DNA from 4 places in the Psychrosphaera haliotis genome. Region 3 is predicted to be linked to each of the others. Evidence: predicted binding sites of a transcription regulator. Region 3 holds the regulator's gene; each other region holds the start of a gene.

Region 1 (5,793 bases), on a different contig from region 3:
TAAAAATGTTGTTTTTCTAGTACAAGACGCATTTACCTCAAGCTATGAATCGCAACTGTTAGCGGATACCGTTATTGCGTTAAATGGCTTAGGTTTTTATCCACTGATATTACCTTTTCAAGTGAATGGCAAAGCCCAACATATTAAAGGTTTTTTAAATAGATTCGAAAAGTCAGCTAGAAAGGCCACCACGTACTACAACAAAATAGCTAAGTTTGGTCGACCTATGATTGGCTTAGATGCATCGATGGCACTCGTATATCGTGACGAATATACAAACCTTCTTGGTTCAAATAAAGTTAACTTTAAGGTAGAGCTCCTTGGTGAATGGCTGATGAGTCAAATATCTAATATTGATTTACCAATGAAGGAGGCGAAGGCAAACTCAATTTACTCAGTACTTAATCACTGTACGGAAAAATCATTAATAAACGACAGTACTTCACATTGGCCAACAATATTTTCTCAGCTAGGTTTAGAGGCAGAGTCTGTTAACACCGGTTGTTGTGGTATGGCCGGAACGTTCGGGCATGAGAAAGGCAATCAAACCGTTTCGAAAAGCCTTTTTGACGCTAGCTGGAAGCCCGTTTTAGACTCAAGACCAAAAGAACAAATATTGGCAACGGGTTTCTCTTGTCGTTGTCAGTCTAAACGATTTGCGGAAGCCAGTCTTAAGCATCCAATACAGATTATTGCTGATTTACTTAAATAGAATTACTAGGAATAGGTATAGATGGACCTTACAAAATATGCACTAGAGTTTGTTACGATTGCAATAGCACACATTTTTGCTGTAGCGAGTCCAGGACCTGACTTTGCAATTGTCATGAAACATTCTATTCAATACGGTAAACGAGCCGCATTAATAACGTCAGTAGGTGTTGGGACGGCGATATTCATTCATGTTGCTTATGCATTGGCTGGTATTGGCTTGATAATCAATGCAACGCCTTGGTTATATGATGTGTTGATCGTTATTGCTTCGTTGTTTCTCATTAATATAGGTTTAGGCGCGATACGTTCTAAAGCACATCTTCAAACAAACAACGAAAGTCAGCTAAAGGCAACTAGTATTTCTGATAAAAAGGCCTTTGCTTTGGGATTTATGACTAACGGACTTAACCCAAAAGCGACACTGTTCTTTCTATCATTGTTTACTGTTGTGGTTTCGTTAGAAACGCCATTAATTATCAAAGGGGCGTACGGTGTTTATTTAGCTATTGCGACTACCGCCTGGTTCTGCTGTTTGTCTTTGGTGCTTTCTAAAGAGTCTGTAAGGAAGTTGTTTAGCAAGAATGCCTACTTATTTGATCGAGTAATGGGGTGGGTATTGATATTGTTAGCGATAAACATACTAATAAGTGAGTTTGGTTCGCGAATTATAGGCTTGTTCTAAACGTTGGTTGTAGAACGTTTTAAATGAGCCCAAGCACTGTTTCTAACACTTGGACTCTTTAGAGGCTATATATCTAGGTTTCTTAAGCGTCTAATTTTTATGCTTAACATCGATTAAATCAAAGGCAGCTAAGTCTGGATGTGCAGCTTGTATTTGTTTCTCTAGGAAAACTAACTCTTCAACTTTATCGCAAACTATATCCGCTTTCTCTTCTAACAGTTCCGCTCTGGCCTCAATTTCCTGCTCAATGTTTGCTTCTAAATTTTCTAGTTCAGTAAAATCAGTATCGCCATTTGCTATAGCTTCGCCTAGCATTTTAAACACGCCGCCAATTACTGAAGGTAGAGCTTGCTCAACTACTTCGCCAATTGCTTTGTCCAACTCTTCATCTGCAAAGTCCATATTAAATGAACCTTCTTCAAAAGTGTAATGTCCGTCTTGGTTGGCAAATTTCTCCTCTAGACGTTCTTTTACATTGGCTAATTTTGAATCTAGCTTTGTTGAATCTCCAAACTGGCCTAAACCTGCATTAATTCCGTCAAATGCAATACCGACTGCTTCTAAAGCAATTTCCGTAATGGTAGGTATTAGCGAACGGGTTTCGTTTGAAAAGCGACTAACAAGCTCATTATCAGATGCGTTTAATTTAATTTGTTCGCCTTTATAAAAAATAGTGTCATTGTTATAAATATCATAAATAGTTTGGTTACCTTTGATCACTAAAATGTGTTCAGGCGTGATAGACACTTTGTTCTTAAAGGTAACATCACATTGTTCGGTAACAATGCCGTCGTTATTAGCAAAAGTAGCACTCGAAACTAACAATGCTGGCGCGGCAATTAAGCCAAAAACTAAAGATGATTTTTTCATTTTATTTCCAATTTAAATTTTAATTATTCTAAATACTGGGTTTAGTGTATCAAGCATTGTGCCATTTCCTTATACCTAGGCTGATTAGGGGATTCAAGCGTTTTGAGTATGTTTGTAAGTTTTGTTAATTGTAATTTGTTGGTGAAAAGGACTAGTTATTAGTAATTTTGCCCATATCTAAAGTATCTGATTTTATTTGTTTTAAAAGTGTTCAAACAACAGTTTATGCTTGGCGTAACCAATGAGCATAGTGGTATACTCAAACTAATTCATAGAATAATAAGGGTTTAAAAATGGCGGATACTGAGAATCGCCCATCGAATTTCATTCGCAACATTATAGATGCGGATTTGGCGGCTGGTAAGCATAAAACGACACATACTCGGTTTCCACCTGAGCCGAACGGTTTTCTTCATATAGGTCATGCTAAATCTATCGTATTAAACTTTGGTATTGCCCAGGACTATAATGGTCTTTGTAACTTACGATTTGATGATACGAACCCAGAAAAAGAAGACATTGATTACGTTAATGCCATCAAAGAAGACGTAAATTGGTTAGGCTTTAAGTGGGACGGTGACATTTGTTATTCGTCAAACTACTTTGATCAATTATTTGGATATGCAGAAGAGCTTATTAATAAAGGGCTTGCTTACGTAGAGTTTTCTAGTCAAGAAAAAATACGTGAAATGCGCGGTTCTTTAAAGTCGCCTGGCCAAAATAGTCCTTATAGAGAAACATCACCAGAAGAAAACTTAAAACTATTTCACGAAATGAGAGATGGTAAGTTTAAAGAAGGCGAATGTTGTTTACGTGCCAAAATTGATATGGCCTCTAGCTTCATCTGTATGCGCGATCCAGTTATTTATAGAATTCGATTTGTAAATCATCATCAAACCGGTGACAAGTGGTGCATTTACCCAATGTATGACTTCACGCACTGTATTTCCGATGCATTAGAAAACATTACGCATTCTCTTTGTACACTAGAATTCCAAGATAACAGGCGTTTATATGACTGGGTATTGGACAATATTTCAATAGAATCACGCCCTCATCAGTATGAGTTTTCAAGGCTAAACCTTGAGTATACTCTTATGAGTAAACGTAAATTAAATACGTTAGTGACAGATGGCCATGTAGAAGGTTGGAATGACCCTCGTATGCCTACAATAGCTGGCCTAAAGCGCAGAGGTTATACACCTGGTTCAGTAACGGAATTCTGTAAGCGAATTGGTGTTACAAAAGTAGATAATATGGTTGAAATGGGCATGTTAGAAGCTTGTATCAGAGAAGATTTAAACGAAGCTGCGCCAAGAGCGTTGGCAGTAGTTGATCCTATCAAGCTTGTGATTGAAAACTTGCCTGATGGACATGTAGAGTGGATTGATGCGCCAAATCACCCAAATAAAGAAGAAATGGGTACACGCAAGGTTCCATTCAGTAAAGAGATTTACATCGAACGTGAAGACTTCCGTGAAAGTGCCAATAAAAAGTATAAGCGCTTAGTAATAGATAAAGAAGTTAGATTACGCAATGCCTACTTTGTAAAGGCCGTTCGCTTTGATCAAGACGAAGAGGGTAACGTAACAACAGTTTACTGTGAATATGACCCTACAACTCTAGGTAAATTACCTGCGGATGGTCGTAAAGCTAAAGGTGTTATCCATTGGGTTTCAGCGTCAGAAGGCGTAGAAGCAGAAATTAGAGATTACGATCGTTTATTTACGGTACCCAATCCAGCTGCAGAAGAAGATTTTACAACGGTTCTAAACCCAGAGTCTTTAGTCATTAGAAAAGGTTATATAGAGCCTAGTCTATTGAATGCAGAAGCACAGCAAGGTTATCAGTTTGAGCGTCTGGGTTATTACTGTTTTGACGGAAAAACTAACGACGAAGGAAAGATGATATTCAATAAAACGGTTGGTTTAAGAGACTCTTGGGGCAACGGTGACAAATAGATTCACAAGTAATTCTATTTGATGAAAACAAAAAAGGAGGCTCTAGCCTCCTTTTTTAATGAGCGAAACTATTGACGCTTTAAACGTGGGTCACATCGATAATTAGAGACTCATCTATATTTGAAGAAGACACAGTGGCTTCACTAAACTCATATTCTTTGCGTTCTTCGCTACGATCAATAGGAAGGTTTTTAAAATCAAAAAGCTCACCATCGGCTAATTGACTTAAGCTCACGCTTTTCATTGAGTTAAAGATATTTTCTATTCTACCTGGCGTTTGGTTATCCCACTCTGTCAACATCGCTTTGATAGACTGACGTTGCAGGTTCTCCTGAGAGCCACAAAGGTTACAAGGAATGATAGGGTAAGCTTTATGCTCAGCGTATTTTATTAGGTCTTTTTCACGACAAAATGCTAATGGGCGAATAACGACATTTCTTTTATCATCAGACCTTAACTTTGGTGGCATAGATTTTAACTTTGCCCCGTGAAACATGTTTAAGAACATTGTTTCTACCATGTCATCCATATGATGGCCGAGAGCAATTTTAGTCGCTCCAATAGACTCTGCAAAAGAATATAAAGTTCCTCTTCTTAGTCTTGAACATAATCCGCAGGTTGTTTTACCTTCAGGTACTTTTTCTTTTACAATTGAGTAGGTATCTTTATCTACAATATAGTAAGGGATATCTAAAGACTCAAAATAGGCAGGCAATATATGCTCAGGAAACCCTGGCTGCTTCTGGTCTAAGTTTACTGCAATTATTTTAAAGTCGATAGGCGCAGACTTTTGCAGTGCAATCAGAATGTCCAACATAGCGAAGGAGTCTTTTCCGCCGCTAATGGCCGCCATCACAACATCAGACTCTTCAATCATATTGTATTCAGCTATTGCTTTACCCACACGATTACGTAATCTTTTCTCAAGTTTATTTTGCTCGTGGATAGCTTTTCTAGGGTCTGTATTGTTCATGTTAAACTGCGTCTAATATAAAAGGGCGCCTATTTTACCTATGCCTGCCGATTTAACAACTATTTGATCGGACAATCAAAGTCCGATGGCTTAATGGCTAAAAGGTCACAGTTAATGTTATCCATCACATGTTCTGCGGTATTTCCAATAAGCGCAGCGGTGATACCTTGACGGCCAACAGTTCCCATAACCACTAACTCAGCGTCTAAATCTTTTGCTACTCTAGGTATAACATCTTCCGGCATACCTTCTATCACATGGCATCGAGTGCTAGGTACCTGATGTTTGTTCGCTAAGCTCTCCATGGACTTCACATGGAAGCTTTTCATAGTTGAGTTATATTCATTAGGATCAAACTCAGGAATTTCCACTGCTATGTTAACAGGCGTTGGAGGGTAGGCATTCATAAGGTGTGTATCAGATTCTAATAAGTCAGCCATGCTGATTGCATTGCTAATAATTAAATTATTTAAGTCTTGATGTTGTTCGTCTTCCACTCCAGCACTAACGGCTGCTAATACTTTGCCATGCGCTGGCCATGCGTGTTCTTTAACCAGTAACACTGAAACAGGGCACTTTCTAAGTAGGTGCCA
Region 2 (5,793 bases), on a different contig from region 3:
TACGCTCTTGAATGCGTTGTTTTAATTCAGCTACATATTGGCTATCCGGCATACTGATTCCCTTTTTTTACTTTATTTGAAGGAGCAACTTTGAACAAAATATAACCTAACACACCCGCAAATAAAGAGGTGAAAAGAATTGCGGTTTTGGCAATCTCTTGTGTGGCTAGATCCCCTGCAAAGCCTAATCCCGTGATGAATATCGACATGGTGAAACCAATTCCCCCTAGCATACCTAAACCAACCATATGCCACATGTTTAAACCTTGGGGTAACTTGCCAATTCCTGTCTTTATAGTTAGCCATACCATCAGCGGAATACCGATCCCTTTACCAACAACAAGGCCTAAAAATATTCCCCAGGCTAGCGTGCTATTAAGTGTTGAACTTAAACTAGATGCATCAAGTTGAACACCTGCATTTGAGAAGGCAAAAACAGGCAGCACCAGCAAACCTACAGGAGTGTGAAGTAACTTCTCCCAGCGCCTTAGCGGAGTTGTAGCTTGGTTAGCAGTGTTTTTTAACTCATCGGCAAGTTGATGCTGAGTTTTCGATGCAAGTACAGGCTGATTTGCACCTCGATTAATGACTAAACGCTGGAACCGCTGTGTTACTTTGGCAAGTCGTTCAACCATTACAGACGCTTTATACTTTGGCCTAGCAGGTATTGCTGCTGCGATTAATATGCCAGCAATAGTCGCGTGAATTCCTGAACTCAATACAGAAAGCCATAGTAAAACACCGATAACTAGGTACCAAAAAGGCCTTCTAATACCTAAATAATTAAGCACAAATAACAATGCGGTTAGTACTGCAGATAAAGCAATATACAACGCGTTGATACTATCCGTGTAGAAAATGGCAATAACCATAATGGCACCAATATCATCAATAATGGCTAAACCCGTTAAAAATGAAAACGCTGCCAGTGGAGCTCTAGAGCCAAGCAGTGCTAAAATCCCTACAGCAAACGCTGTATCAGTTGCCATTGGGATGCCCCAACCTGCTATATAAGGTGTCCCTAAATTTAAAGTGGCAAAAATAATAGCTGGGAAAAACATTCCTCCAGCCGCCGCGGCTAAAACTGGAATTAAGTTACTTGGTGAGCTTAAGTCTCCAACTAAAACTTCTCGTTTTATTTCCATGCCTAACAACAAGAAGAACAACGCCATCAGGCCGTCATTAACCCAATGTAAAACGGACATTTGATAAAGGTTATCGTTTATAGCAAAACCAAACATGCTATGAAGCCCTGCATACACTTGTTCAGCAAAACCTGAATTGGCAAAAGCGAGCGCAACGACCGTTGTTAGCAATAAAACTTTACTACTTGTAGTTTGGTCTGCGATAAAGCGCTGAAATGGATTGAGCAGTTTCTCTACCTTTTTTTCAATGCCCGGTACGGCTACCTCTTCCTTATGCATAACGCTCTCCCTTTTGATTACGTGTCATTTTGGTCAAGATATCAACAACATTAAAATACGTTGCAATAAGATCAGCAATATATCGCTTTTCTTGTTCCGGCTCGGATTCTTTAAATGCTTTTCTTAGCTTAGATAGGTTTGCCGACTCCACTTGTAAACGTTGCTCCAACAAAGATAACTCCGGTGTGGACGTATTCCCTACTCGCATTTGATTAAGGTTATTGTTCCAACTACAAAAGAGTTCATGTAGCGGTCCTGTCCATTTAGATTTGGTTTTCCATTTACCTACTTTTTCATGGATTTCTTGAAATACACTCGATACTTTAATTAACCCATGACGAATAGAAAGATCCTCAACATGATTTGCTAACTCACTGTAAAACTGACTTGCTTCTAAAAAAGCAACCTCAGGAAGATTTGGGTTATTTGATGTCATATACAACCTACTTACTTTAAAACATTACCTTACTAAAGCTAGGTTTATGCCATTTATAAAACAAACAACAAAATGGTATAAATAACAGCAAGTTGAAAATTTAAACTGCGATTATCACACCCTCTTGTTAGTAAAAATTCGAGATGTCTGAGAATAATTAACATAACAACAATGTAAAAATTACAGTATGTTCCTTCAGATACTTTTAAAAGATGGCAAAAGATCAATAACAATCTATAATTTTCATATACTTACAAGATAGGCATGGTTTTAGCAAAGACCTAAGTTCGTTTCTAAAATGTTAGCGCTAAGTTAACTGAGGTTAATATGTACATCGAATATTTATATGGAATTTTTGGCGGTCTTCTTGCCTATCTCGCAAGCCTAACTGACTCTATCATCCTCAGTATTCTTCTGAATTGGATAGCTATATCGTTGCTGGTTGTATTTGTTGGGTATATGACAAATCAGCCAAGAATATTTAGGAAACGAACCGACGGCAGCATACCGGCTATTATCAGAATTATTTTTCTACCCTTTATGATTGGTGTGCAGCTTTATAACTATGCCGCAAAAAGCAAAGATGCTAAAAAGGATCGTCACTACATTCACCACATTCAAGATGATATTTATCTTGCCAGTCGCTTGTCAGCAGAAGAAGCCTTAGAACTTGAAGAACATGAAGTAAAAGCAGTGCTAGATGTTACTGCCGAATTTGACGCATTGGATTGGAGCAGTCGTTTTATAGATATGGATTATCTTAACATTCCAATTTTAGACCATCGAAGCCCTACCACTGAACAACTAAGGCAGGCATTAAACTGGATAGACAATAAACGCAGACAGAACAAGCCTGTAATGGTGCACTGTGCTTTAGGTCGTGGTCGTTCATTATTTTGTGTTGCTGCATATCTACTTGCAAAACATCCTGAGCAAGAAGTAAGAGATGTTTTATCAAATATAACCGATATTAGAAACCAGGCAGGCTTAAACAAAAAGCAATTGAAGCGCCTTATTCAATACAGAGAAGCAGGTTTACTAAAATTAATGCAACCAGCTTGGTTAATTGCTAACCCGGTTTCAGGCCAAGGCAAGTGGCCAAAGTATCAATTAAAAATACAAGCTTATTTAGAACAAAAGTTTAACTTAAAAGTGGTTGAAACCACGGAAGAAAAGAGTGCTCAAGATTGGGCAAAAGAAGCAGTTGCTAGTAAAACCTCAATGGTCATTGCAGCTGGTGGCGACGGAACTCTTGCTGAAGTGGCGACAGAACTAACCGGCTCGGACATAAAATTTGGTATCATCCCACTTGGTACAGCAAACGCACTGGCTCACACCCTTTTTGGTATTTCGAGCAAAGTAATTCCAATAGAAACAGCCATTAAACATATTGTTAGCGACAATACCGTGAGTATGGATACGGCAGTATGCAATGACAAAACTATGTTACTCGTTGCTGCGGTGGGTATTGAGCAGAAAATGATAAACTCTGCTGACCGAGAAACTAAAAACCAACTGGGTCAGTTTGCCTATTTACATGGCTTCTGGGAGGCCCTCAACACAGAAGAAAACTTGGATTTAATGGTGCAGTTTGATTCTGAGCCAGCACAGAACATAAAAACAAAAAGCTTGGTTATTGCTAATGCTGCGCCATTTTCTACGGTTCTTGCGCAAGGAGATGGCAACCCTAACTTCCATGACGGTTTATTAAATATTACTTGGTTTGATGAAAAGAATGAATTTATTGAAAACATTGCAGATGTTGCAAGTTTAGCAATAGCAGGGCTTTCCGAATCGGCCGCACCAGACTCGATTCACACAGCAAAAGCTAAAAAAATAACGATTAGAAGTAAAACACCTATTGGCTATGTAATTGATGGTGAAACGTTTGAATCAGATCATATTCAAATTCTGGTGCAACCTGCTTCTTTAAACATTCTGCTTGACCCAGATACGCCTACCGCAATTTCTGCAAAATCAGATGGAGACGAATCATGAACATCAATATTCAGAAAATTTTAGGTTTCACAATACGCACAATTGACGGTGAATATGGCACTGTTTCTGATGTACTGTTCTCCCATAAAGATCATGTAATACGTTACCTTGTTGTCGATCCTCAAAAGTGGAATCCATTAAGTCGTAAAGTTTTAATTTCGCCTATCTCAGTGTATTACATCAATATTGATGCTGAAGAGGTATGCCTAAGCATAGATATAGAAAAGATAAAAGCAGCGCCAGGCATCGAAGAACATGAAACCGTGTCTCGACACTTTGAATCTGAGCTTTATCGCTATTATGGTTATGGATACTACTGGATGGGAGCGGATTTGTGGGGGATGAGTTCAGATCCAGCATTACTAAGGCCACACAATGTATTAGATCAATCAACGCCGGATATACTAGAAAGTGACATTCCGCTGCGTTCGATCAATGAAGTTTGTGGTTATTTAGTTAAAACCGACGATGATAAACATCATCAAATGGCAGACTATATCTTTAATACTAAATCTTGGAAAATAAGCTTTGCCGCTGTTGATGCTCAAAACGGCATGATCGCAACTGAGCGTTGTTTAATAAAGGTAGATGCAATTGAAGAGTATAACTGGCATCAACAGTTGATAACGTTGCAAATATCTTCTCATCAGTTGTTAGGCAACCCTCACTTTGAGAGCAATCTACTTAATAGTGAGCCCTTTTTAGCAATGATGGAACTATCTGCAACTATAAATCAAAAATGATGTGCTAAATTTATTGTTAGCACATCTCAGTTTAATTAAAGAAACTTAAGTACAGTGGAATTAATCTTCACTGTACTTTTCAAGCTTGTTGTACAAAGTTTTAACACTAATACCTAGCTTATCTGCTGTTTCAGATTTATTCCCTTTATTCTTCTCAAGATTTTTTTCTATCGCTATTTTCTCAATATCTTCTAAAGGAACATCCAAAGGAATACCCTCAGATAAGGCAGACTCCTCAGGACTAGACATATCATCAAATAGTATATGCTCGGCGCCGATAACGTCCTCAGCTAAAATAAAACTGCGCTCTACTACGTGCTTAAGCTCCCTAACATTACCAGTCCACTGATGTGACTCTAAGAGCGCTATGGCTGCAGCCGAAAGAGACTTTGACGCACTGTTCTCCATGTTCCTGTACGCTAAAAAGTGCTGCGCTAAACCTAAAATATCAGTACTTCTTTGTCTTAGCGGTGGCAACTGCAATGGGAACTGGGCTAAACGGTAATATAAGTCTTCACGAATAAACTCACTCATGGATTCATCCATTACACGGTTAGATGCAGCGACAACACGAACATTGCACTTTAAAACTTTATCACTGCCAACCGGTCGGTATTCACCGGTCTCAAGTACTCTAAGCAACTTTACTTGGTGCTCCAATGGCATCTCGGTGATTTCATCTAAAAACAAGGTACCTTTATCGGCCTGTTCAAATACACCTTTGTGATCTCGATTAGCGCCAGTAAACGCCCCTTTAACATGCCCAAACAGTTCACTTTCTACTAACTCTGGGCTTAAAGCGCCACAGTTTACCGCTATAAAAGGGCCTGATGAACGGTCGCTAACGAGGTGTATTGTATTAGCCACTAACTCTTTACCAGTGCCGCTTTCACCATTTACAAAAACATTTGCTTCTGTAGAAGACACTTTTCGTAGCGTCCTATAAAGCTTTTTCATTGGCGTTGATGAACCTAGTAGCAAACCAAATTGATCTAGAACACTGGTTTTAGCTGACTTGGAAACGTGCTTTTGCTCACTCAATTCTTCAATTAATTCGCTTAACGTAGCGTTAATGCTTTCATAATCATAAGGCGAACGAAAATGATAAGTAACGCCGTTAAACATTGCTTGGTCTATATAAGGGTTTGGTTTGCCATCACTGAATAAAACAACTTCAGTATTTGACTCTTGA
Region 3 (5,793 bases):
CAATGACGGGAAGTGTTCAAGATGGCCGGCTAACACTAGAAAATGACGTTACTATGTTCCAGCTTAATGATAATAAACTAGTGACTAGTATTGAAACTGAGTATATTGAAATTGATTTAGACTCTCAGCTCGTGGTTACCGATAAGCCTATTATTATTCGCGGCGAAAAAACGACTATTGAAGGCAAAGGCTTGCGTGCTGATTTAAAAGCCGAGCGAGTAACTTTAACAAAGCATGTAAGAACAATCTTAAAAGGAAATCAGGATGACTAAGGTTTTAACTATTTTTTTAGCTTCACTATTACTAATCTGTCAAATGGCCATCGCTAATGATGACCTTGTTATCGACTCTGAAAACCAAGATCTAGATTACAAAAATAACACTATGTTTTTTAGTGGCAACGTGAAAATTCAGCAAGGTAGCTTAACTATTACTGCGGACGAGCTTTTTGTCATCACTAAAGATGGCGTAGGAGAAAAGTTAATAGCCAAAGGTAAACCGGCCAAATTTATTCAGGACGATCCTGCCAGTGAGTTATTAGAAGCGAGTTCTAACGAAATTGTATATATGATTAACGATCGAGTTTTGGAGCTAAACGGCGAAGCTAAATATAAGCAAGGCAGCTCAATTGTTGAAAGTGGCAATATTGTCTTTGATTTAAATGCTCAGCGAGTTAAAGCAGACGGCGATAAATCAACAGGTGGCCGTGTAACAACGACTATTAAAACAAAAAAAACACAGCCAAATAACTAAGTAGAGAAAACCTAATATGACCAAGTTGGTGGCCAAGCATTTAGCCAAATCTTATAAAAGTAGACAAGTTGTTAAAGATGTAAGCCTGTCGGTTGAAGCCGGACAAGTTGTGGGTTTACTAGGACCTAATGGCGCAGGCAAAACAACCACGTTTTATATGATTGTAGGTCTTGTACCAAATGATAAAGGCGTTATCCAACTCGACGAAAACGATTTAAGTCATGAGCCTATGCACGTAAGAGCTCGTAAAGGTATCGGTTATCTTCCACAAGAGTCTTCGATATTTAAAAAGCTTACGGTTTCACAAAACATCATGTCAGTTCTAGAAATGCGCAAAGACATTGATGCTAACCAGCAAGCAGACTTGTTAGATGATCTTATTGCGGAGTTTCATATCGATCATATACGGGACAGCCTTGGTATGGCCTTATCTGGCGGTGAACGTCGCAGGGTAGAGATTGCACGTGCTTTAGCGGCAGATCCAAAAATTATTCTTTTAGACGAACCTTTTGCAGGTGTTGATCCTATCTCGGTGATAGATATCAAAAAAATAATCCAACAATTAACTGCAAAGGGAATAGGTGTTCTTATTACTGACCATAATGTCCGTGAAACACTTGATGTCTGTGAAAAAGCCTATATCGTAAGTCATGGGGAGCTAATTGCCGAAGGAACTCCTTCACAGGTACTAGAAAGTGACATTGTGAAGAAAGTTTATCTTGGTGACCAGTTCAAACTTTGATATTTTGTTAGTACAAATAAGTTTATTTTAGTCAGTACTTTACTGGGATCAAATGAGACCAACACTACAACTTAAAATGGGTCAGCAGTTAACTATGACCCCTCAATTACAACAAGCAATTCGTTTGTTGCAATTGTCGTCGTTAGAACTGCAACAAGAAATCCAAGAAGCCTTGGACAGCAACCCCTTGTTAGAAAATGACGAGGAGCATGGTTCTGTTGAGCATATTGAACTCCCTAAAGACAATCACGACCGCCATGAAAATGAAGCCGCATCTAATTCAAATGACGATGAAATTGAATGGACCAAAGATGAACGTGATACCAACGAAAACATTCAAGAACAAACAATAGGTGACGAGCTCCCTACTGACTCTAGTTGGGACGATTACATGAGTGCGGCTCCTGCTAGCTCAGGCCCAGCCTACGAAGGCGAAGACACCGTTTACCAGGGTGAAACAACGCTGGATATTCAAGACCATCTAAAGTGGCAACTTAATCTTTCTCCTTTTTCAGAACATGACTTAGCCATTGCTACCGCGATTATTGACGCCATCGATGATAAAGGCTTTTTGACCGTATCAACAGAAGACATCGTAGAGTCTGTAGATATTGAAGATGTTGAAATTGAAGAAGTAGAGGCCGTATTAAAGCGTATCCAACACTTTGATCCTATTGGTGTTGCTACCCGAGGCTTGCAAGAATGCCTACTTGTTCAGTTGCAACAATATAGTATTGATACGCCTTTTAGACAGGAAGCTATTGATTTAATTGCCGAGAATATCGACCTACTGGCTAATCGCGATTACCGTACCATTCTCCGTAAAACAAAATTAAAAGAAAATGACTTAAAAGAAGCCTTAGAGCTCATTCAGTCTCTGAACCCAAACCCTGCTAGCTTAGTTATTAAAGATGAAATTGACTATGTAATTCCAGATGTTAGCGTAATTAAGAAAAAAGGTCGTTGGTTAGTAGAGCTAAATCCCAATTCTATGCCTAAAATTAAAGTGAACGAACAGTACGCTTCACTGTCTAAAACTTCAACTAATAGCTCTGATGCTCAATTTGTTCGTTCACACTTACAAGAAGCAAAATGGTTTATTAAAAGTTTAGAAAGCAGAAACGACACTTTATTGAAGGTATCAAATTGTATAGTACAGCAGCAACAAGCCTTTTTTGAATATGGTCCAGAAGCTATGAAGCCAATGGTTCTAAACGATGTAGCAGAAATGGTTGATATGCATGAGTCCACAATATCACGTGTGACAACACAAAAATTCATGCACACTCCCAGAGGAATCTTTGAATTAAAGTACTTCTTCTCTAGCCACGTTAGCACCGAAAATGGTGGTGAATGTTCATCAACCGCAATTAGAGCTTTAATTAGAAAGTTAGTTGCCGCTGAAAACCAAGTAAAACCGTTAAGTGACAGTAAGATTGCCGATATTCTGGCCGAACAGGGCATCCAAGTAGCCAGAAGAACTATCGCAAAATACCGGGAGTCGTTAAACATTCCCCCTTCAAACCAGAGAAAACGATTGGTGTAATACACCCATTTTATCAATTAAGAAGGAAGTGCATATGCAAATTAATTTAACTTGTCGTCATGTCGATGCAACAGAGTCTTTAAAAGAGTATGTTGATACGAAATTTGCAAAGTTACAGCGTCATTTTGACCACATTAACAACGTCCATGTGATTTTAGACGTTGAAAAGCTAAGCCAAAAAGCAGAAGCGACCATGCATGTTAACGGTGGAGAGCTCTTTGCTACATCGGAGCATACAGATATGTATGCTGCTATTGACTCATTAATTGATAAACTTGATCGTCAAGTTATTAAGCATAAAGAAAAGTTAATTCGACACTAACTTCTCTCATTAAAATTAAAGTGCCAAGGACGGTACTTTTAATCCATCTTTTGAGATAAGATCAAAAGAAAATAGCAGTAAAATAAAACCATGAATGTAAAGTTACTTCTGCAACCTGACTGCACAAAAGTGCTGGCAGACTGCCAAAGCAAGAAAAAGATCCTAGAGCATATTGCCGAGATTGCTAGTACTAAGTTACCTGATCTAACTTGCACAGATATATTGGCGAGTCTAATGAATCGCGAAAAACTAGGAAGTACAGGAATAGGAAATGGTGTAGCCATTCCTCATGGAAAAATCACCCCAAAAGGTGAACCAGTCGCGGTATTATTGGTTAGTCACCCTGGAATAAATTACGACGCGATTGATAATCGCCCAGTAGACGTATTTTTTGCACTATTAGTGCCTGAAGATCAATGTGATGTGCATCTTCAAACGCTTGCGTCTATTGCAGAAATCTTTGATAACAAAGATATGCTGAAACGAATTAGAAGTGCCGAAACAGATAACGACTTATACAACGTAATTGAAGCTGCTTAATCATGCATATATTTATAGTTAGTGGCCGTTCAGGCTCAGGGAAGACGGTAGTACTTAGAGTACTTGAAGACTTAGGTTACTACTGCGTTGACAATCTGCCAGTAGACTTACTGCCTGCTCTATCGCATTCGTTATCACAAAATTACCCACAAGTTGCTGTAAGCATTGATGTTCGAAACTTACCAAGCTCTGAACAAGAGTTAATGGATAATTTGGACTTCTTACCTAAAGGTGTAAAAACCACGGTTCTTTATATCGATGCCAAAGATGAAGTACTTATTCGTCGTTATAGCGAAACTCGACGACTACACCCTCTTACCAAAGGCGACGCTTCATTACCTGATGCCATCGCCCAAGAAAGTAAATTATTAGATGGCTTGTCTTCTAGAGCCGACTTGTACATAGACACCTCAGATTTGAACGTGCATCAACTTACCGAAATGGTAAGAGAAAAAATATTAGGTAAATCTGATAAAGAACTGGTTATAACCTTTGAATCCTTTGGTTTCAAATACGGCGTTCCAAACGACATTGATTTTGTTTTTGATGCACGATTTTTACCTAACCCGCACTGGGAACCTGAATTACGCGCTTTAACCGGATTAGACTTACCCGTTAAAGACTTCTTTTCCAGCCAACCATTGGTGAATAAATTTGTTTTTCAAATTAATAACTTTATGTCCACTTGGTTGCCTCATTTAGAGCGCAATAATAGAAGCTACTTAACAATAGCTATAGGCTGTACAGGTGGAAAACACCGCTCCGTATACATTGCAGAAACCCTCGCTGAGCAGTTCCGTTCTCGCGGCAAAAATATCAAAACTCGACACCGTGAAATGAGTCGTTATTTAGAACAGCTATAAGGCTTAGTCATGTTATCGCGCACTATCACTATCCAAAACAAACTTGGATTACATGCTAGAGCTGCCACCAAAATGGCTCAGTTGGCACTTCAATTTAAAGCCAAAGTACAAGTTCAACAAGGTGAAAAAACGGCAAGTGCTGACAGCGTAATGGCTTTGCTCATGTTAGCAAGTAATCAAGGCAAAGAAGTAACAATCACAGCGGACGGCGAAGACGAAGAACAAGCACTAAACGCAATTTGTGAACTTGTAAGCAACCGCTTTGATGAGTCTGAATAACCTCTTATCTTGCCAGTAAAACAACCAGTTACTATCATAAAATGGCAATCTAAGTTAGACTTACGCGCAAGGTAAACAACAGAAACCTTTGATTTTGATATGCCTGAATTATTAGAACAAGAATACACAATTCCAATTAATGAACTAAATACCGCTATCAGTGACGGTATGTTTGTTCGTGTCCGGAATATGCTTGATTCTATGGCTGCAAATGACATTGCTCTGTTATTACACTCCTCACCGCCTAAAAGTCGTACTGTTATTTGGCAACTTATCGACAGCAGCATTCAAGGTGAGATTCTAGAAGAGTTATCTGAAGAGGTTCGTAACCCAATATTACGAGCAATGGAGCCAGAGCGTGTTGCTGAAGCCGCTACCAACCTTGATGATGATGACTTCTCAGAAGTTTTACGGAGTATGCCAGACGCTGTTTATCGCCGTGTATTAAAAAGCATGGATAAACAGGACCAAGCGCGTGCAGAACGAGTGATGTCTTATGAAGAGGATTCAGCTGCCGCATTAATGAATACCGATACGGTTACGGTTCGCCCTGACGTAACGGTTGACGTAATCCTAAGATATTTGCGCCTCAAAGAGTCACTCCCAGAAAATACAGATTATTTGTACGTTGTAGACAAGCAAGATCACTTTATTGGTGAGGTGTCATTATCAGCGCTAGTGACCTCTAATCCGAGTAAACTCATTTCGGAAGTAATGGAAACAGACTTTGAGGTCATCCCAGCATCGA
Region 4 (5,793 bases), 110 kb from region 3:
GGAAAAGCGCACGCACACTAAACATGTGTTTTTACCCTTTGGCTTCCCATTTGACTCTACATTTGGGAAGCCTTTTTTTATTTCTATATTTACTAATTATTCCCGTTTACAATTCAAGCATAATAACGAGGTTAAAATATGAATAAACACACCAAAATGGCGTTATACGTGGCTCCAATCTTAATATTAGGCGGGTATATATTGTCTGACATGTGGGTGGAAAACCAAGCGGCTAAAGACAAAGTTATTGTATTGCAGCAACAAGGCCCTTGCGATGTGATTGAGCAAATGTGCATATTAGAGTCAGGCGACTTACAGCTAAATGTGTACGACAAAAACGGCGAAACTTATGTAAATTCAACCTTTGCGTTAGATTCCGCTACGTTATTTACCGTTGACGACAATAATGTAGTGACCGAGTACCCTCTTCTACAAGACAACAATGCGTTTTACTGGAAGCATAAAACTACCTTGAACCAGCAACTTACTAAAGCGGGCGACACACAAAAACTGCGCGTTATTGCAGAGATTAAAGGTGGCAAATACATCAGCGAATTCACCACCAAAAAAAGTTAAGTTAACTAGGCTATTTAACCAGCTCCACTTTGTACAAGTCTTCGCGTCTGTCTTTGAGGTTCCGAACTGTACCTTCGCTATGAAGAATTTTTAATTTATCCATATCTAAGTCGCTGAACAGTAACATCTCAGTATTTGGCGTTGCTTCGTTTAGCGTCGCATCGTGCGGGAATGAAAAGTCTGAAGGGGTTAATACCGCTGACTGCGAATACTGAACATCTAAACTTTCCACTTCAGGTAAATTACCCACTGAGCCTGCAATCACTACATAACACTCATTTTCGATGGCTCGAGCTTGAGCGCAATGTCTAACTCTAAGGTAACTGTTTTTGGTGTCTGTCCAAAATGGTACAAACAGAATATCTAGGCCTTGTTTGGCTAATATTCGCGACAACTCCGGAAATTCAACGTCATAACAAATTTGTATTCCTACTCGTCCTGCATCCGTTTCAAATACTGCGATTTTATCGCCACCTTGGATAACCCAGTCGTTTTGTTCATGCGGTGTTATATGAATTTTTCGTTGCTCGTCTATTTTTCCGCTGCGATGACAGAGGTAACTGACATTATAAATTTTGTCGTCTTCGGCCAGTGGCATTGAACCGGTAATTATATTAGCGTTATATTCTACGGCCATGCGCGACATAGCGTTTTTAAAGGTTTCGGTAAACTCAGCTAAATACCGAATCGCTTCTGTTTGGTTGCTTTGTTCCGTAAGGCCCATTAGTGGCGCATTAAAAAACTCTGGAAACAAGATAAAGTCGCTTTGGTAGTCAGAAACCGTATCTACAAAGTACTCAACTTGTTTGAGCAATTCTTCTACTGATTCTACGCAACGCATTTGCCATTGCACCGCACCCACTCGCACAATAGATTTTGTAGATTCTATTACGGTATCGGTAGGTTCAAACATGATGTTGTTCCACTCTAATAAAGTAGCATAACCAACAGAGCCTTGATCTTCAGGTAGATATTTTTTTAATAGTCGTTTTACTTGGAAGTCGTTTGATAATTGAAAGCTTAAGATAGGGTCGTACAACTCTTTATGATCGACTTTTTCAATATATTCCGTTGGTGACATTTCACTGCTGTAATTGTGATACAGCGGAATTCGACCACCCGCTAAAATAGCCCTCAAGTTGTACTGTCTACACAGCTCTTTTCTTGCATCATATAAGCGTCGTCCTAACCTCATTCCTCGGTGAGTTGGCGATATCACTACATCTAATCCGTACAGCGCGTCTCCTTCTTCGTCAGAAAAAACACGGTCATGACCATCAACAATATCTTCGTAAGTGTGCGGATTGGAAAAGCGCGCATAGTCAACTTGAACGCTGAGCGCGATGCCCACTAATACGCCATCATCAACAATGCCAATTTGCCCTTCTGGGAACTGATCTATCAATCTAAAAATAGTATGTGACGGCCATGCACCTCCAAGGTCTGGATAAGCACGATCCATTAAAGTCTTAATTTCTGGATATTGACCTTTGGTAAGGTTACAGATCTCTAAATGCGTTTTCTCTGCCGCCATCATAGCTCCAATTAAAAAATTTTATCGATTGCTCAAATAGTAGAACAACTTTCTTTAGACCCTTAAATAAAACTCAGATCTTTCAAATATATATGGAGATATTATTGAAGAAATAAAGGTCTTAAATGTGTCCAATATTTTTACACATAAATCTGTTTGTTTTTAACACACCAGTGTAGTCAAGGGATTGCCATTTGGCGCTGATATTGCTTATCGAAGTGTAACTTTAAAGATAAATAGTTATTTGTACAAACAAGGACATAATAATAATGAAAATGTTAAAAACACTACTAACCACAGTAGTAGTATTTTTTGTTTTATCACTGCAAGTTAAAGCGGATGTAATTTTAACTGGTATGGGTGGTGAAAATGGACTCGGTGAAGTAGCTACACCGATGGTTGACGATGGTTCTAGTAATGAGTTGAACTTACCGTTTTTTGTTAACTTTTTTGGTGAAACTTATGAGTCGTTTTTTGTAAATACAAACGGAAACTTAAGTTTTGTTGGCGGATTCGATGACTTTGAAGGGTCTTCTTTTGACCAAGCAACTCTTCCTATAATTGCGCCATTCTGGGGCGATGTGGACATCACCTGCGGTGATGAGTTTTCAGAAAGTGATAGCTCTTCAACTGGCGAATGTGGAAACATATACATAGGTGCTCCGGCTGAAGGTGTTGTAGCGGTTACTTGGCACGAAGTTGCTGAATACGGTAACTCTGAGTCAGGTGAGCGAAATACTTTCCAAGCAGTTTTGATTGATCGTTCAGCCGATACTGGTACAGCGGGTGACTTTGACCTAGAGTTTCGTTATGAAACTTTAGATTGGGATGATCGTGCACAAGCAGGATTTGGCGCTGGTAACGGTTTCATTGACGACTGTCCAGACGGCGATTGTGAATGTCCAGGCGGTGACTGCGAAGAGTGTCCTGTAGAAGTATGTGGGCCGCCTAATTTTCCACAGAGCACTCAATTACCTCAAGCAACAGAAGTTACGCAAGTAGAAACTAGGTCAGAGCAAGCACCTATTTTAGAGGAAACGCCTGTATTAGAGGAAACGCCTGTTCTTGAAGAAGAGGAAACGCCAACTTCATATTCTTTGCCGGGTTCATTGACGGTTGACGTAGTTGATTTAGCAAATACATCAAATACTGGCGAAGAAGGTATTTGGAGCTTTTCATTCCGTGACGGTCAGTTCTTAGAGCCGGGCGTAACTCCTGAAAATCCAATTATGCCAATTTCTGAAGGTGAAGATGGTTGGGCATTTGACTTTGATGTTGATTTTGACGAAATCGTATTTATCGACCCTGACGTTGCCGTTGGTTACGACTACTTTGTTGATAGCGGCTCTAACTTTGCGTCAGTTATTTTACCTGACGGTTTTAATGCTAACTACGAGCTTTGGTTAATGGGTGCAAACGGCTGGGAATTTTCTCAGTTCTTAGATGCAAACTTCCGCCACTTCTTTGGACCTGATGGTGTTTCTCAATTCCGTATTTTAGGTATTGATACGTCAAATATGGTTGACCCTACTGACCCTAATGCGTTTGTTACTGGTCTATCATTCGTTGATGCTGGTAATCAACAAGTTCGCCAAGTAGCTCTTACTGAGTTTGTTCCTGATGCTACCAATGTTGATGAGCCTAACCCACTAATGCTGTTATTGGTTGGTTGTGGTTTTATTGCATTACAACGCAAAAGAAAACTAAAAGCAGCGTAATTTAACGTTATTAACAGAAAAGGAACTTCGGTTCCTTTTTTTATGCCTGAAATATAAGCGGTTCCACAATTTGCTTAATGAAAATAATGCAAACTCTCACTATAAATGCTAAAAACACCTCACTGACTTTACTTCGTCAAACAACAAAAATTACCTACCGAAGGGGCTCACATGAAATTTAAATTAAAGCACTTTGCATTAACGGCCATTGCCGCTAGCTTTTTAGTTGCTTGTTCTAAAGCACCAGAACAAAAAACCGATGCGTTAGGCTCGCCATTAACTGTTGAATACATTGGCGAAAAATCACGACTAGATATTTATCATCCGGTTGAATTAACTGCCGACTTAAGCCACTTGAGCAAAAAGCAGCAAGAAATGCTAGGCGTTCTAATTGACGCATCTGAAATTATGGATGACTTATTTTGGATGCAGGCATTTGGTGAAGATAAAGCCTCGTTTTTAGACAAAATTAAAGATCCAAAGGTTCGTGCCTTTGCTCAAATTAACTATGGGCCTTGGGACAGACTAAACGGCGACAAGCCATTTTTATCGGGTTACGCTGAAAAATTCCCTGGAGCTGAGTTTTACCCTGCGGATATGAGCAAAGCTGAATTTGAAAAGCTTAAGTTAGCCGACAAAGATGGTTTATATTCAATTATTGAGCGCAACAAAAAAGGTAAGCTTGAAATTGCTCCTTATCATCAAGAGTATCAAGGTGAAATGCGTCGCGCGGCTTCGTTGTTAATAACAGCAGCTTCTTATGCAGAAGATGAAGAATTCAAAAATTACCTAACCATGCGTGCAGAAGCGCTTGTTACTGACGAGTATCAAGCTTCAGATTTTGCTTGGATGGATATGAAGAACAACCCAATTGATGTTGTCATTGGCCCTATTGAAACTTATGAAGATCAGCTGTTTGGTTATCGTGCCGCATTTGAATCTTATGTTCTTGTTAAAGACATGAGCTGGAGCGAGCGATTAGCAAAATACGCAGCTTACTTACCAGAATTACAGCAAGGTTTACCTGTACCTGCCAAATACAAAGCTGAAACGCCAGGATCTGATGCAGACTTAAACGCCTATGACGTTATTTATTACGCGGGCCATTCAAATGCCGGCAGTAAAACAATTGCGATTAACTTACCAAATGATGAAGAAGTTCAGCTTAAAAAAGGCACCCGTCGCCTGCAGTTGAAAAATGCTATGCAAGCTAAGTTTGATCACATATTAGTACCTATTGCAGAGCAACTGATTGTTCCTGAACAACGTAAAAACATAACGTTTACGGCGTTTTTTGCAAATACCATGTTCCATGAAGTTGCCCACGGATTAGGCATCAAACAAGTTATTGGTACAGGTCAAACTGTACGTGGCGCGTTAAAAGAACATGCTTCAGCACTTGAAGAAGGCAAAGCAGACATTTTAGGTTTGTACATGATTCGTCAATTACTTGAAAAAGGCGCTATTGATGAGGGAACACTTGAAGATTATTACACTACCTTCATGGCGGGCATTTTCCGTTCAGTTCGTTTTGGTGCGAGTTCAGCTCACGGTAAAGCAAACATGGTTCGTTTTAACTACTTTAAAGAACAAGGCGCATTCAGCCGTGACGAACAAGGCTTTTACAGCGTAGACATTGAAAAAATGAAAACGGCAATTGACGGCTTATCTAATATTATCTTAAAGCTACAAGGTGATGGCGATTATGACGGTGTTGCGAAATTAGTAGCCGAAAAAGGACTAATTAACGCAGACCTTCAGGCTGATTTAGCTAAATTGACTAAAGCCAACATCCCTGTGGATATTACCTTCAAACAAGGCAAGCAAGTATTAGGGCTTTAATCACCCAAATCTAATTAGTTTACCTATTTTCTAAGCCTTCCTCGGAAGGCTTTTTTATTGTCTAAAACTCGTTCTGTTTAAAACCTTTACAACTTGAACAAAAAACAAACAGCAAGTGTCTGA

The links. The regulator sigma-54, encoded in region 3, starts transcription at its own class of promoters, with help from an activator protein. The targets are predictions, from matches to a motif close to GTTGGCACGNNNNTNGNNT.
Region 1: ABD009_RS00780 (DUF2884 family protein) is a predicted target of sigma-54. The motif match lies at 2,314-2,332, and genes of this name have one in related genera.
Region 2: ABD009_RS11470 (diacylglycerol kinase family protein) is a predicted target of sigma-54. The motif match lies at 2,119-2,137, and genes of this name have one in related genera.
Region 4: ABD009_RS06195 (nidogen-like domain-containing protein) is a predicted target of sigma-54. The motif match lies at 2,304-2,322, and genes of this name have one in related genera.

What each region holds. Positions count from the first base shown of each region.
Region 1 is NZ_BAAAFQ010000001.1:176,697-182,489, forward strand. It holds gene ydiJ (D-2-hydroxyglutarate dehydrogenase YdiJ) at 1-712, shown strand, start outside; gene ABD009_RS00775 (LysE family translocator) at 734-1,396, shown strand; gene ABD009_RS00780 (DUF2884 family protein) at 1,487-2,266, opposite strand; gene glnS (glutamine--tRNA ligase) at 2,560-4,227, shown strand; gene ttcA (tRNA 2-thiocytidine(32) synthetase TtcA) at 4,307-5,200, opposite strand; gene uspE (universal stress protein UspE) at 5,260-5,793, opposite strand, start outside.
Region 2 is NZ_BAAAFQ010000007.1:407,650-413,442, reverse strand. It holds gene gdhA (NADP-specific glutamate dehydrogenase) at 1-52, opposite strand, end outside; gene nhaA (Na+/H+ antiporter NhaA) at 42-1,424, opposite strand; gene ABD009_RS11475 (hypothetical protein) at 1,417-1,860, opposite strand; gene ABD009_RS11470 (diacylglycerol kinase family protein) at 2,188-3,858, shown strand; gene ABD009_RS11465 (PRC-barrel domain-containing protein) at 3,855-4,601, shown strand; gene ABD009_RS11460 (sigma-54 interaction domain-containing protein) at 4,662-5,793, opposite strand, start outside.
Region 3 is NZ_BAAAFQ010000004.1:686,737-692,529, forward strand. It holds gene lptC (LPS export ABC transporter periplasmic protein LptC) at 1-272, shown strand, start outside; gene lptA (lipopolysaccharide transport periplasmic protein LptA) at 265-753, shown strand; gene lptB (LPS export ABC transporter ATP-binding protein) at 770-1,495, shown strand; gene ABD009_RS05680 (RNA polymerase factor sigma-54) at 1,548-3,041, shown strand; gene hpf (ribosome hibernation promoting factor) at 3,076-3,363, shown strand; gene ABD009_RS05690 (PTS sugar transporter subunit IIA) at 3,454-3,903, shown strand; gene rapZ (RNase adapter RapZ) at 3,906-4,766, shown strand; gene ABD009_RS05700 (HPr family phosphocarrier protein) at 4,776-5,045, shown strand; gene mgtE (magnesium transporter) at 5,145-5,793, shown strand, end outside.
Region 4 is NZ_BAAAFQ010000004.1:799,570-805,362, forward strand. It holds gene ABD009_RS06180 (sodium:solute symporter family protein) at 1-21, shown strand, start outside; gene ABD009_RS06185 (hypothetical protein) at 139-576, shown strand; gene ABD009_RS06190 (bifunctional GNAT family N-acetyltransferase/carbon-nitrogen hydrolase family protein) at 587-2,110, opposite strand; gene ABD009_RS06195 (nidogen-like domain-containing protein) at 2,380-3,828, shown strand; gene ABD009_RS06200 (dipeptidyl-peptidase 3 family protein) at 4,000-5,670, shown strand.